DNA from 3 places in the Variovorax sp. OK605 genome. Region 3 is predicted to be linked to each of the others. Evidence: riboswitches for the same ligand, from Rfam matches in the RefSeq annotation. Region 3 holds a riboswitch; each other region holds the start of a gene.

Region 1 (4,428 bases), on a different contig from region 3:
AGTTCCTGAACACCTTGTTCTTCGACGCCATCGCCTTCAGCTCGGCCAGCGCGTCGGCTTCGGTCACCGGCGCGGGCAGGCGCATCGGCTTGCTCCTGCGGATGGCCGCGGGCACGATGCCGTCGATGAGCTCCGCGCGCGTCGTCGAGCCGATCACCGGCAGCATGCGCGCCTCGTCCGCCGCATCGATGCCGATGTGGCGGGCAAGGAATTCTTCGGCGTTCTCTAGTTCTTGCAAAGAGGGAAGGGCGGGCGTCGGCATGGCGGTGACTGTCTATCGGCGTTAATAAAAGAACTCAGCGGTCGCCGCCGGGCCGCCCCAAGGCGGACCGCGCCTTCCCCATGGGGGATGGAGAAGCACACGAAGTGGCAAGCCGAGGGGCAAACATCATTTCAGGATTCGGCGGCGAACTTGTCGTACGACGCGGCGTCGAGCAGGGCGTCGAGCTGCGCGGGTTCGCTCAGCTTGACCTTGAAGAACCAGCCGCTGGCCAGCGGGTCGCTGTTGGCGAGCGAGGGGTCGGCGCGCAGCGCTTCGTTCACTTCGGTGACTTCGCCCGACACGGGCATGAACACATCGGCGGCGGCCTTGACCGATTCGACGACGCCGGCGACTTCGCCTTGCGCGAAGCTCTTGCCGACTTCAGGCAGGTCGACGAACACCACGTCGCCCAGCGCATCCTGCGCATGCACGGTGATGCCGACGGTGGCCGCGTCGCCTTCGGCCGACACCCATTCGTGGTCCTTGGTGTACTTGATGCTCATGGAAAACTCCTCGTGGAAAAAATGTTTCGGGGTGCAGAGCCTAACGGGGCTCGGTGTGCATCAACCGCGTCAGCCGCGTCAACCACGGTAGTAGCGGGTGGGCACGAAAGGCATGGTGGACACTTCCATCGGCACCGGCTTGCCGCGCACGATGGCCTGCACGCGCGTGCCGGGCTGCGAGAACGCGGTGGCCACGTAGCCCATGGCCACGCAGCGGTCGGCCGTCGGGCCGAGCAGGCCGCTGGTGACGATGCCGATGTCATGGCCTTCGAAGGACTGCAGCACGGTCCCGTCGCGCACCGGAATGCGCTCCAGCGCCACCAGTCCCACGCGTTTGCGCTTGAGCGTGTCGTGGTCGGTGTGGCCGGCCGCGCCCGCGGTGGCCGCGGCCAGCTGCGCCAGGATCTTCGCGGCGCCGGGGAAGCCGCCTTCGCGCGCGCCGCCCGCGCGGCGCACCTTCTGCATCGCCCAGTTGAGCGAGGCCTCGACCGGCGTGGTGGTGGTGTCGATGTCGTTGCCGTACAGGCACAGGCCGGCTTCCAGGCGCAGCGAATTGCGCGCGCCGAGGCCCACGGGCTTCACCTCGGGCTGGGCCAGCAGCAGGCGGGCCAGCGCGTCGGCGTCCTTGGCGGCCACCGAGATCTCGAAGCCGTCTTCGCCGGTGTAGCCGCTGCGGGTGACGAAGGCGTCGACCTTGACTTTGTCATCGCCGATCTGCACCGCGCCGCCGGTCATGAACACGAAGCGCTCGATGCCGGGCGACAGCCGCGCCAGCGTGGCCGCGGCCTGCGGGCCCTGCAGCGCCAGCAGGGCGTGGTCGGGTAGGGGCTGCACGTCGCAGCGGCCGCCGATCTTCTGCTGGATGTGGGCGATGTCGGCCACCTTGCAGGCGCCGTTGACGATCACGAAGAGCGAGCCGTTGCCTTCGTTGAAGAACATCAGGTCGTCGAGGATGCCGCCTTCGTCGTTCAGCAGCAGGCCGTAGCGCTGCTTGCCGGCGGGCAGGTCGACCACGTCGACGGGCATCAGGGTTTCGAAGGCGGCGGCGGCGTCGGGGCCCACCAGGCGCAGCTGGCCCATGTGGGAAATGTCGAACAGGCCGGCCGCGTCGCGCGTGTGCTTGTGCTCGGCCATCAGGCCGGCGGGGTACTGCACCGGCATCGAGTAGCCCGCGAAGGGCACCATGCGGGCGCCGAGCGCCACGTGGAGGTCGTACAGCGGCGTCTTGAGAAGGGTGTCGGAGGCGGAAGAAGCAGCCACGGGGCTCTCCAGAGGGCAAAAGGGGCAGACGAAATCCATGACGCAAGCCATGGGCCACCCCTGCTGTCCGCTTTACCTGAGAGATTCACCCCACGATCGGGGTTTGCTCCTTCGGTGGGCCGGTGCACCGTTTCGGGTGCCGCGGCCTCTCTCCAGCAAGGAAACGCCGGTGTTCACCGGCGCCTTGTCAGTCCTTTTGCCTGAGCGTTCGGGAATCCCCTGCGCCTTCGGCGGCCCCGTCGTGCGGGGCTCTCTCCTGACCCGGGCGAGTGTAGTGGATCGCGCGGGGCCCAGGTTTTTGTTTCAGTGAACGATCTCGGCCGGCGGCAGCAGCCGGTCGATGCGCTCGCGCAGCGATTCGGCGCGCTCCGGACCGGCGGTCTTCTCGACCTCGCTGAGCATCAGCGCGGCGATGGTCAGCATCGCGTCGCGGTCGCGCGCCTCGCGCAGGGCGTCGCGCATCTGCAGCGCGAACCTGGGGTCGCGGCGCACGAACATGCGCTCGCACATGTCGAACAGGAACATGCGCGTGGTGGCCAGCGAGCGCTTGCCGTCGAAGCTGTCGGCCGAGGTGCTGACCTGGATCGGTTCCGCGACCGGGGCGGCCGCAGCCGCAGCCTGGGCCTGGGCCTGCGCCGCCTGCGCGGCGGCTGCTGCCGCGGCGGCGGCCGCCTGGGGGTCCTGCAGGTAGCCGCGCTGCACCAGCGCCAGCAGCGCCTGCTCGGCCTCGTCCCGGGTGGTGAACAGCGGACTGAAGTCGGTCAGCGAGCGCCGGCCGTCGGCCATCAGCAGCAGCGCGCGCTCACGCTGGGTGAGCGTGCGCTGGCCGCCCTGCAGTTCGTCGCGCGCCTTGTCGGTCTTGGTGGGAAGCATGCAGCCACAGCCTTGGGGAATCGAGGACTGCAGCATCGTTGCAAGTGGTGACACCTTCATGAACCATTCGACTTACAGGGCCACAAGCTCAGCCGCCTGCGCTTTCCTTGCGGATGAGCCAATGGTTGCGCGCGCGTTCAACCCATTCAACCCATTCAACCCGTTCAACCCGTTCAACCCGTTCAACCCGTTCAACCCGTTCAACCCGTTCAGGCCGCGGCACCCTCCACGCCCGCGCCCATCGGCTGCATCGACCGGTTGCGCAGCCGCAGCGCGAGCACCGTGGCCACGCACAGCACGCACAACACGGCGGTCAGCGTGACGCCCAGGCCGCGCGCGTCCGACAGCATGCCGAACAGCGGCGACACCAGCCCGCCCACCGACAGCGCCAGCCCGAGCGTGATGCCGCTGGCCGTGGCCGGGTTGCGCGGCAGGTAGTCCTGCGCCAGCGTCACCTGCGCGGCGAAGGGCAGGAACATGCTCATGCCGAGCAGCGCGGTGCAGGCCAGCGCCCAGCCGGCCGAGGGCGCGAGCACCAGGCCGGCCAGCGCCGGCAAGGCGAGCAGGTAGCCCGCGCGAATGGTGCCCATGCGCCCGATGCGGTCGCCCAGCCAGCCGCCGAGCAGCGTGCCCACCGCGCCCGCGGCGGTGAAGGCCGTGAGCGCCGCGGCGCCCTGGAAAGCCGTGCCGTGCAGGTCGCGCGTGATGCGCAACGAGAGCATCGACAGCACCGTGACGTACGGGATCGACCAGCCCACGATGGTCGCCACCAGCCAGCCGAAGGCGCGCCAGTCGTTGGGCGGCTTCGCCACTGCGGCGCCGGCCTTGCGCGCGGCGGCCGAAGCGGCCGCCGCGGCGCTGCCCGCGCGCCCCGTGCTGGCCAGCAGCCAGACCACCCCCATCACCACCGCCGGCACGCCCAGCAGGTAGCTGCGCGACAGGCTGCCGCCGCCCACCGCCGTGGCCGCCAGCACCGGCGCGAATGACGCGCCGATGGTGCCGCCCACCGAGAACACGCTCATCGCCTTCTGCGACGCACCGCCCGCCGCGCGCGCCGCCACCGTGGCCGGCGGGTGGTAGGCCGCGATGCCCAGGCCGCACAGCGCAATGGCGATCCAGGTCAGCAGGTAGCTCTGGCTCAGCCCCGCCAGCACCACGCCCAGCGCGGCCACCAGGAAGCCCGTGGGCACCAGCCAGCTGCGCGGATGGCGGTCGGCGTACAGGCCGAACAGCGGCTGCACCACGCTCGACAGCCCGGTGGCCGCCAGCATCAGGCCGGCCGCGGCCGTGTAGCTGTAGCCGCGCTCCAGCACCATGAAGGGCAGCAGCGCGGGCACCAGGCCCTGGTAGAGATCGTTGACGGCATGGGTGCCGGTGAGCAGCCCGAGGCGGCGCTTGTTCATGGCTATCGTTTCTTTCGTTTTCTTGTGAAAAAGCGATCGTAGGAAGCCGTGCGAAGATCTTCTCGCTACGAATTGGCAAACATCGTCGAGAAATGGACAAAGACATCAACCTGCGGCCCGAAGAGGG
Region 2 (4,428 bases), on a different contig from region 3:
TCGGATGCAGGCCCCGGGGGGGCGAGGGAAAGAGACGAATCGGTCATGGTATTTCTTCGTGGCGGTTCAATACCGGATGCGGGGGTCGAACACCAGGTAGCTCACATCGATCAGCAGATTGATGAGCACATAGATGACGGAGAAGAACAGCGTGATGCCCTGGATCAGCGGAAAGTCGCGCGAGAGCACCGCGTCGACCGTGAGCTGGCCGAGCCCCGGAATGGCGAACACCGTCTCGGTGACCACCACGCCGCCGATGAGCAGCGCAATGCCGATGCCGATCACCGTGACGATGGGAATCGCCGCGTTGGCCAGCGCATGGCGCATCAGCAGGCGCGTCTCCGATATGCCCTTGGCGCGCGCCGTGCGGATGTAGTCCTCGGTCATGGCCTCGGCCACCGCCGCGCGCGTGACGCGCGCGATCAGCGCCACGTAGATGATCGACAGCGTGATCGACGGCAGGATCAGGTGCTTGAGCCACAGCAGCGGCCCCTGGCTCAGCCGCGCGTAGCCCTGCACCGGCAGCCACTGCAGGTGCAGCGCGAAGATCCAGATGAGCACGTAGCCGATGACGAAGGCGGGTATCGAGAAACCCATCACCGAGAAGCCCATGAGCATGCGGTCGAGCCACCCGCCATGGCGCCACGCGGCGATCACGCCCAGCGGCACCGCGATGAGGATGGTGACCACCAGCGTCACCGCGGCCAGCGACACCGTGGCCTCGATGCGCTGGCCGATCAGCTCGGTCACGGTCTTCTTCATGAAGTACGACTCGCCCAGGTTGCCCTGCAGCAGCTGCGCGCTCCAGTGGAAGAACTGCACGGGCAGCGACTGGTTCAGGCCCAGCTGCTCGCGCACCCTGGCGATGTTCTCGCTGGTGCCGCTGTCGCCCACGATGGCGGCCGCGGGGTCGCCGGGCGCGAGCCGCAGCATCAGGAAGACGATCAGCGCGACGATGACGAGCACCGGCACGGTCGAGAGAATGCGGCGTGCAAGAAAGAGCAGCATGGGCGGGTCCCGTGAGGCGGGCTCAGTTCTTCTTCAGGTTCCAGAACACGCCGACCGGCGAGCGCACCACGCCGCTCACCACGCCCTTGCGGTAGGCCGTGAGCGGCTTGTATTCGCCGATGGGCGCGTAGATGCCGGTGTCGTACACGCGCTGCTGGATGGCCGTGGCCAGTTCCTTGCGCTTGGGTTCGTCGGCCGTGGCGAGGAACTCCGACTTCAGCTGCTCGAGCTTGTCGTCGGTGGCCCAGCCGAACCAGCCCTTGTCGCCGGTGCCGGTGAGCGGTGCGAAGAACATCGGGTTCATGTTGTCGGCAATGCCCCAGCCGGTGATGAAGAGGTTCCAGCCGCCGTTGGTGACCGGGTCTTTCTTGGCGCGGCGCGTGACCAGCGTGGGCCAGTCCATCGACTGCATGTCGACGTTGAAGCCGGCCTGCTTGAGCAGCTGCGCCATCACCGGCGGAAACTTGTTGAGCACCGCGAAGTCGGCCGGGAACATCAGCACCACGGGCTTGCCGTCATAGCCGGCTTCCTTCAGCAGCGCCTTGGCCTTCTCGAACTGCGGCTTGCCGGTGAAGTAGCCGGTCTTGTCGGTCGCGAAGGTCGAGCCGCACGGGTAGATGGAGGCGCAGCTGTTGTACAGCTCCTTGTGCACCAGCTGGGCGCGCATGAGCGCCTCCTGGTTGATGGCCATGAACGCGGCCTGCGCGATCTTCGGGTTGTCGAAGGGTGGGATCAGGTGGTTCAGGTGCAGCGCGAACGAGCCCTTGGACACCGGGCTGTCGAGCGTGATGGCGGGGTTGTTCTTCAGCGCCGTGTACTGCTCGGAGGGCACCCACTCGATCATGTCGACCTCGCCGTTGGCCAGCGCGTTGGCCTGCGTCTGCGCGTCCTTCAGGATGATCCATTCCATGCGGTCGACGTACACGTTCTTGCCGCCGGCGGTGCCCGAGGGCGCCTCGGTGCGCGGCACGTACCTGGTGTTCTTCAGGTAGACGATCTTCTCGCCGGGGCGGTACTCGTCCTTCTTGAAGATGTACGGGCCCGAGCCGGTGGCGTCGTCGATCTGCTTGTCGGCGGGCGTGGCGGCCACGCGCGCGGGCATGATGAAAGGCGGGTTCGACGAAGGCTTGCTCAGCGCGTCGAGCACCATGCCGAAGGTGTCCTTGAACACCAGCTTGAAGGTGTTGGCGTCGACCGCCTCGGCCTTGTCGAGCGCGGCGAACATCTTCTGGCCCAGGCCGTCGCGCTGGCCCCAGCGCTTGAGCGAGGCGAGCACGTCTTCCGAGGTGACGGGCTTGCCGTCGTGGAAGGCCAGGCTCTTGCGCAGCGTGAAGGTCCAGGTCTTGCCGTCGGGGCTGGTCGTGTACTTGTCGACCATCTGCGGATGCACCTTGCCCTGCTCGTCCACGCCGAACAACGTGTCGTAGACCATGTAGCCGTGGTTGCGCGTGATGAAGGCGGTGGTCCAGATCGGGTCGAGGATCTTCAGGTCGGACTGCGGCACCAGGCGCAGCACCTTGCCGGTGTCCTGCGCGAAGGTGGTGGCTGCCGCCGCGGCCAGCAGGGCGCCCGCGAAGATGGCTTTCAGTCGTCGTTTCGTCAGCATGGGTCAGTTCTCCGGTTGAAAAAGGGGGACGCGAAAACGGGCAACGCCAGGAACACATGCGTCGTGTGGCGTTGCGGAAAACAAGTCATGGAAACAAGGAGGCTCCGGAAGCGAACACGGACACCCCGCGCTCTGCGCGGCGTGCCCCTGCTGTCCTTTTGCCTGAGAGATTCACCCCGCGCGCACATCGCACAGGGCTTGCCCCTTCGGCGGCTGCCCTCGGTCCCTGCAACGGGTCCGGTCAGCGCTCTCCAGCGTTAGAAAAATCCAGTCTTGGGACCTGAGCGTTCTGGGCTATCGCCTTCGGTAATGCACTAACTCGAAGCATCGAGCCGGCATTTCTCCTGGATGGATTTCTCCAAAGCAGTTTGCGTGCCACTCGGCGCGATGCGCGTGGCCCTCCGCTGCGCGCACGGTGCGCGTGCGCCGCGCACACGGTGCGCCGTACGCCTTTGTATTTACTGCGGCCCGCCGCAGAAGCCCGCGCGCTCGGTGGTCTTCGCGGTGAAGCGGATGCGCGAGCTGACCGCGGCGCTCTGCGGTTCGTTCTGGCCCCACTCGGTCTGCAGCCACGTGTACTGCCAGTCGTACAGGCCACCGGGTTTCGCGGCTTCGCCGTAGGCGATGCGCAGGCTGCCGTTGCTCTCGTCGTGGCAGTGCCTGGAGGTCTTGTATTCCTTCTCGCTGAAGCAGGCGCGGATCATCTTGAAGCACGAGAAGGGAATGTCTTCGTGCACGGCCTTGCCGTCCTCGAGCGGCACGAAGTCGGCGGTGTCGAACGAGGCGCCGCCGCCCGAGTACATCTCCGACACGGTCTGCAGCACGGCCACCGCCCACTTGCCTTCGGCCAGCGGATAGAGCGCGGGCGCGAGCGACAGGCGGGTCTCGGGCGCGCCCGCGTTGTCCTCCTTCCTGACGGACTCGGCGTAGGCCGGGAATTCGTACATGCGGTCGAGCTGCCAGCCCTTCGCGTCGGTGGTGCGCTTGACGCGCGCCATGGCCAGCGGCTGCGCGGAGAGCACGACGAAATCGCCCGGCGTTGCGCCGCGTGGGCGGTACAGGCCCAGCTGCTGCACGTCGCACGGCTGCGGCAGCAGGGCGCACAGGCGCGCACGCCATTGCGCATCGACCGACTCGGGCTTCTTCACCACCTCGAACACCTGCGCGGACGGCGCGGCGAGCATCGGGCCGGCGAACAACGACACGAGGAGACCGGTGGCGAGCAGCTTTTTCATGGAGCCGAATGGTAGCCACGGCGGGCGCCTTTCGTGCGGCCGGCTGCACAAGCTCGCTTGGTACAGTCGGCCGCGACCATGAACCCACCTACCCCCCTCCTCCAGATCGGCGCGCTCGGCTTCGCGTACCCCGGCCAGCCCGCCATCGCCTCGAACTGGAGCGCCGCCATCGGCCCCGGCGTGACGCTGCTGTACGGCGACACCGGCGCGGGCAAGTCGGCGCTGCTGCAGGTGATCGCGGGCGCGCTGCCCGCCACCGGCGAGCTGAGCGTGGCGGGCACCAGCCTGGCCGCGTCGCCCGAGGCCTATCGCCGCAACGTCTTCTTCGTCGACCCGTCCACCGACCGATTCGACCAGGCCACGGTGCACCAATGCACCGCCGCGCTGCGCGAGGGCGACGCGGGCTTCGACGACGCCCGCTGGCAGGCGCTGGTCGAAGGCTTCTCGCTGACCCCGCACCTGGAGAAGTCGATGTTCATGCTGTCGACCGGCTCCAGACGCAAGGTGTGGCTGGCCGCCGCCCTCGCCTCGAGCCGCCCGCTGGTGCTGCTGGACGAGCCCGCGGCCGCGCTGGACGCG
Region 3 (4,428 bases):
GACGCGGCCCAGCTGAAGGTGCCCGCCATGGCGCAGCCGCTGGCCGACGTGGTCGGCCAGGCGATGGGCAGGCCCGCCGCGGCGAAGAAGGCCGCGCCAGCCAAGACCGCAGCCAGGACCGCCGCTAAGAAGGCGGCCGCCACGCCGGCCGCCAAGAAGAAGACCGCGACCGCCGCCCGCAAGCGAACCTCCGGCCGGCGCTGACGTCATACACACATATTTTCCGAAGAGAACGGGTTGGCACGCATCATGAAGTTGTTTCCCACCGGCCATGCCACCCATCCGCAATGGCGCATGGCGGCCGGCCTCGTGCTGGCCCAGTTGCGTGCGCAGATGGCACTGCCCGACTACGCGTCGTCGCCGACGCTCGGGCTGCTCTACATCACCGACCACTATGCGAGCGACGCGCAGGACATCCTCGACCACCTGAGCGCCGAGCTGCCCGAGGTCACCGACTGGTCGGGCACCGTCGGCATCGGCGTGTCGGCCAACAACGCCGAGTATTTCGACGAGCCCGGCATCAGCCTGATGCTGTGCGCGCTGCCCAGCGACCAGTACCGCGTGTTCTCGGGCGTGGCGCCGCTGGGCAACTCGGAAATGAGCGGCTTCGAGGCGCACACCGCGCTGGTCCACGCCGACCCCGCAACGCCCGACCTGGCCGAGCTGATCGGCGAGATGGCCGGGCGCACCGACACTGGCTACCTGTTCGGCGGCCTGACCTCGGGCCGCGGCAGCGCGCTGCAGTTCGCGATCGGCGGCAACGGCAACATCCGCGGCCACGGCGCGGCGGGCGGCGTGTTCTCGGGCGGCTTGTCGGGCGTGGTGTTCGGCGAGGGCGTGCGGCTGGTGTCGCGCGTCACGCAGGGCTGCCAGCCGCTGCGCTCGGGGGCGGGGCGCCAGCGCGAGATCACCGAGGCCGACGGCAACCTGCTGCTCAGGCTCGACGGCGAACCGGCGCTCGACGTGCTGCTGGCCGACCTGCAGGTGTCGCTCGAGCGGCCGCAGGAAGCCATCGACGCCGTGCGCAACACGCTGGTCGGTCTGGCCGACGCGGGCAGCGACGGCATCCGCCGCACCGGCGACCTGGGGGCCGACGTGCTGGTGCGCCACATCATCGGCCTGGACCCCACGCGGCGCGGCATCGCCATTGCCGACACCGCCGAGGCCGGCATGCGGCTGACCTTCTGCCGCCGCAACGCGCAGGCCGCCCGGGCCGACCTGATGCGCATCTGCGCGGAAATCCGTGAAGAGCTGGAGCCCGAAGAACAGACGCTGGCCACCGCGCGCGCCGTGGCCGCCGGCGAGGCCGAGGCGGCGCCGCACCCGGCGCGGCGCATTGCCGGCGCGGTGTACGTGAGCTGCTCCGGCCGCGGCGGACCGCACTTCGGCGCGCCGGGCGCCGAGCTGCAGATCGTGCGGCACGCGCTGGGCGATGTGCCGTTGGTCGGCTTCTTTGCCGCGGGTGAAATCGCCCGGCACCACCTGTATGGCTATACCGGGGTGCTGACGGTGTTCACCAGCAACGACTGAAGCGAACGCCGCAGTCCGGTCACCAAGCCATCAGGCGGTCAGGCCGGCTGCAGCACGCGCGGCTGCGGTGCCGGCATGCCGGTGAACGCGAAATCGACCTCGGGCGCCAGCCCGCTCACGATGCGCGCGATCGACTTGCCCGAGCCGCAGGCGTGGGTCCAGCCGAGCGTGCCGTGGCCGGTGTTGAGGAACAGGTTCTGCAGCTTCGTCTTGCCGATCAGCGGCACGTTGCTCGGCGTGGCGGGGCGCAGGCCGGTCCAGAACTGGGCCTGCGTGGTGTCGCCGGCGCCGGGGAACAGCGCTTCGACGCGGCGCACGATGGCTTCGCAGCGCACCTGGTTCAGGTCGCGGTCGTAGCCGTTGAGCTCGGCCGTGCCGGCGATGCGCAGGCGGTCGCCGGACTCGGACGTGTAGCGCGAGAACACCAGCTTGAACTCGTCGTCGGTCAGCGAGACCTGGTGGGCCTTGGAGGCGTCTTTCACGGGCAGCGTCACCGAATAGCCCTTGGCCGGGTAGATCGGCAGCCGGATGCCCAGCGGCGCCGCGAGCAGCGGGCTCAGCGAGCCCATCGCCATCACGAACGCGTCGCCGCGGATGCGCTGGAAGCGGCCTTCGTTGTCGGTGGCTTCGACGTGGTCGATCTTGCCGCCGGCTTCGCGCAGCGCGGTGATGGTGTGGCTCATCAGGAACTTCACGCCGGCCGCCGCCGCGAGCTTGCAGAGTTCGCGCGCGAAGCGGTTGGCGTCGCCGGATTCGTCTTCGGCCGTGAAGGTGGCGCCGGCCAGCTTCGGGCGGATGTGGGCGAGGGCGGGCTCGATCTTCACGGCCTCGTCGGCCGAGATGACCTGGCGCTCGCAGCCCAGGGCGCGCATCTGCTCGGCGGGGGCAAGGGCGCCGTCGAATTCCTTCTGCGTCGTATAGAAGTGCAGGATGCCCTGGGTGCGCTGGTCGTAGGCCAGATGGGTGTCGCGACGCAATTGCTGCAACATGTCGCGGCTGTATGTACCCAAACGAACGATCTGCTCGATGTTGTGGCGGGTGCGCGCCGGGGTGCATTCGCGCAGGAACTGCAGGCCCCAGAGCCACTGGCGCATGTCGGCGCGGATACGGAAGAGCAGCGGGGCGTCCTCCTTGCCCAGCCATTGCAGCACCTTGAGCGGTGCGCTGGGGTTGGCCCAGGGTTCGGCATGGCTGACCGAGATCTGCCCGCCGTTGGCGAAGCTGGTTTCGGCGGCGGGGGTGGCCTGCCGGTCGATCACGGTCACGTCGTGGCCGAGTTGCTGGAGGTAGTAAGCCGAGGTCACGCCGAGCAGGCCGGCGCCAAGAACGATCACGCGCATTTCAAGTACCTTTGAGGTTGCAGCGCTTGAACGACGGGCGTGGTGTGCTATTGAATCAATAGCAGGCAACCGGACGGCCGTGTCCAAGTTGCCGCTCCCCCTGTCCTCGGTACCTGAGAGATTCACCCGCTGCGCCCGCAGCGGGTTTGCTCCTTCGGTGCGTCACGGCCATGAAATGGCGTGGCGGCTCTCCAGACGGCGTTTCAGTTGATGCAGTACTGACCCCTTGCCGAAATCCTCCATCGGGACTTCGTCGGGCCGACCTGAGCGTTTATGGGAGTTTGCGCCTTCGGTAGGGCCACCGGGGTGGCCCGCTCTCCTGCAGTGGGCGCGATTGTAGGCGGGGGCTGCGTGGCTGCCAACCCGCCGGTTTTTGGGCGCCGGGCCGATGGGATAATGGCCGGTTGATCATTCGTGATTTGCCGCAGGGCGAGTTTTCACAACATAAAAGGGACCCCATGATCCTGGTTACCGGCGGCGCCGGCTTCATTGGCGCCAATTTCGTACTCGACTGGATCGCGAACAGCGACGAGCCGGTCGTGAACCTCGACAAACTGACCTACGCGGGCAACCTCGAGACCCTCGCGTCGCTCAAGGGCAACCCGAAGCACATCTTCGTGCAGGGCGACATCGGCGACAGCGCACTGATCGACCGCCTGCTGGCCGAGCACAAGCCGCGCGCCGTCGTGAACTTCGCCGCGGAATCGCACGTCGATCGCTCGATCCACGGCCCCGAGGATTTCGTGCAGACCAACGTGCTCGGCACCTTCCGCCTGCTCGAATCCGTGCGCGGCTTCTGGAGCGCGCTGCCGGCCGACGAGAAGACCGCCTTCCGCTTCCTGCACGTGTCGACCGACGAGGTCTACGGCTCGCTCTCGAAGACCGACCCCGCCTTCACCGAAGAACACAAGTACGAGCCCAACAGCCCGTACTCGGCCAGCAAGGCCGCCAGCGACCACCTCGTGCGCGCCTGGCACCACACCTACGGCCTGCCCGTGCTGACCACGAACTGCTCGAACAACTACGGCCCGTTCCACTTCCCCGAGAAGCTGATCCCGCTGATGATCGTCAACGCGCTGGCCGGCAAGAACCTGCCCGTGTACGGTGACGGCATGCAGGTGCGCGACTGGCTCTATGTGAAAGACCACTGCAGCGCCGTTCGCCGCGTGCTCGAAGCGGGCAGGCTGGGCGAGACCTACAACGTGGGCGGCTGGAACGAGAAGCCCAACATCGAGATCGTCAACACCGTGTGTGCGCTGCTCGACGAGCTGCGCCCCCGCGCCGACGGCAAGCCGTACAAGGAGCAGATCGCCTACGTCACGGACCGCCCGGGCCATGACCGCCGCTACGCCATCGACGCGCGCAAGCTCGAGCGCGAACTCGGCTGGAAGCCCGCTGAAACCTTCGACACCGGCATCCGCAAGACCGTCGAGTGGTACCTGGCGAACAGCGAGTGGGTGAGCAACGTGCAGAGCGGCGCCTACCGCGAATGGGTCGAGAAGCAATACGACGACGCAAAGGCCGCCACATGAAGCTGCTGCTGCTGGGCAAGGGCGGA

What was found. Region 3 has a riboswitch for glycine ahead of BM013_RS11180 (D-amino acid dehydrogenase). Riboswitches for the same ligand answer to the same signal wherever they lie in the genome.
Region 1: another riboswitch for glycine. It lies ahead of gcvT (glycine cleavage system aminomethyltransferase GcvT); the one in region 3 lies ahead of BM013_RS11180 (D-amino acid dehydrogenase).
Region 2: another riboswitch for glycine. It lies ahead of BM013_RS05510 (ABC transporter substrate-binding protein); the one in region 3 lies ahead of BM013_RS11180 (D-amino acid dehydrogenase).

What each region holds. Positions count from the first base shown of each region.
Region 1 covers NZ_FOWL01000014.1:163,840-168,267, forward strand. The annotation lists gene gcvP (aminomethyl-transferring glycine dehydrogenase) at 1-262, opposite strand, end outside; gene gcvH (glycine cleavage system protein GcvH) at 394-765, opposite strand; gene gcvT (glycine cleavage system aminomethyltransferase GcvT) at 844-2,025, opposite strand; glycine riboswitch at 2,079-2,191, opposite strand; glycine riboswitch at 2,204-2,294, opposite strand; gene BM013_RS30180 (hypothetical protein) at 2,329-2,898, opposite strand; gene BM013_RS30185 (MFS transporter) at 3,108-4,301, opposite strand; gene BM013_RS30190 (AraC family transcriptional regulator) at 4,394-4,428, shown strand, end outside.
Region 2 covers NZ_FOWL01000002.1:240,330-244,757, reverse strand. The annotation lists gene BM013_RS05520 (ABC transporter permease) at 1-47, opposite strand, end outside; gene BM013_RS05515 (ABC transporter permease) at 67-1,008, opposite strand; gene BM013_RS05510 (ABC transporter substrate-binding protein) at 1,031-2,614, opposite strand; glycine riboswitch at 2,755-2,879, opposite strand; gene BM013_RS05505 (hypothetical protein) at 3,073-3,849, opposite strand; gene BM013_RS05500 (ABC transporter ATP-binding protein) at 3,928-4,428, shown strand, end outside.
Region 3 covers NZ_FOWL01000003.1:635,641-640,068, reverse strand. The annotation lists gene BM013_RS11190 (PhaM family polyhydroxyalkanoate granule multifunctional regulatory protein) at 1-204, shown strand, start outside; gene BM013_RS11185 (FIST signal transduction protein) at 250-1,530, shown strand; gene BM013_RS11180 (D-amino acid dehydrogenase) at 1,569-2,870, opposite strand; glycine riboswitch at 2,961-3,075, opposite strand; glycine riboswitch at 3,112-3,202, opposite strand; gene rfbB (dTDP-glucose 4,6-dehydratase) at 3,329-4,402, shown strand; gene rfbD (dTDP-4-dehydrorhamnose reductase) at 4,399-4,428, shown strand, end outside.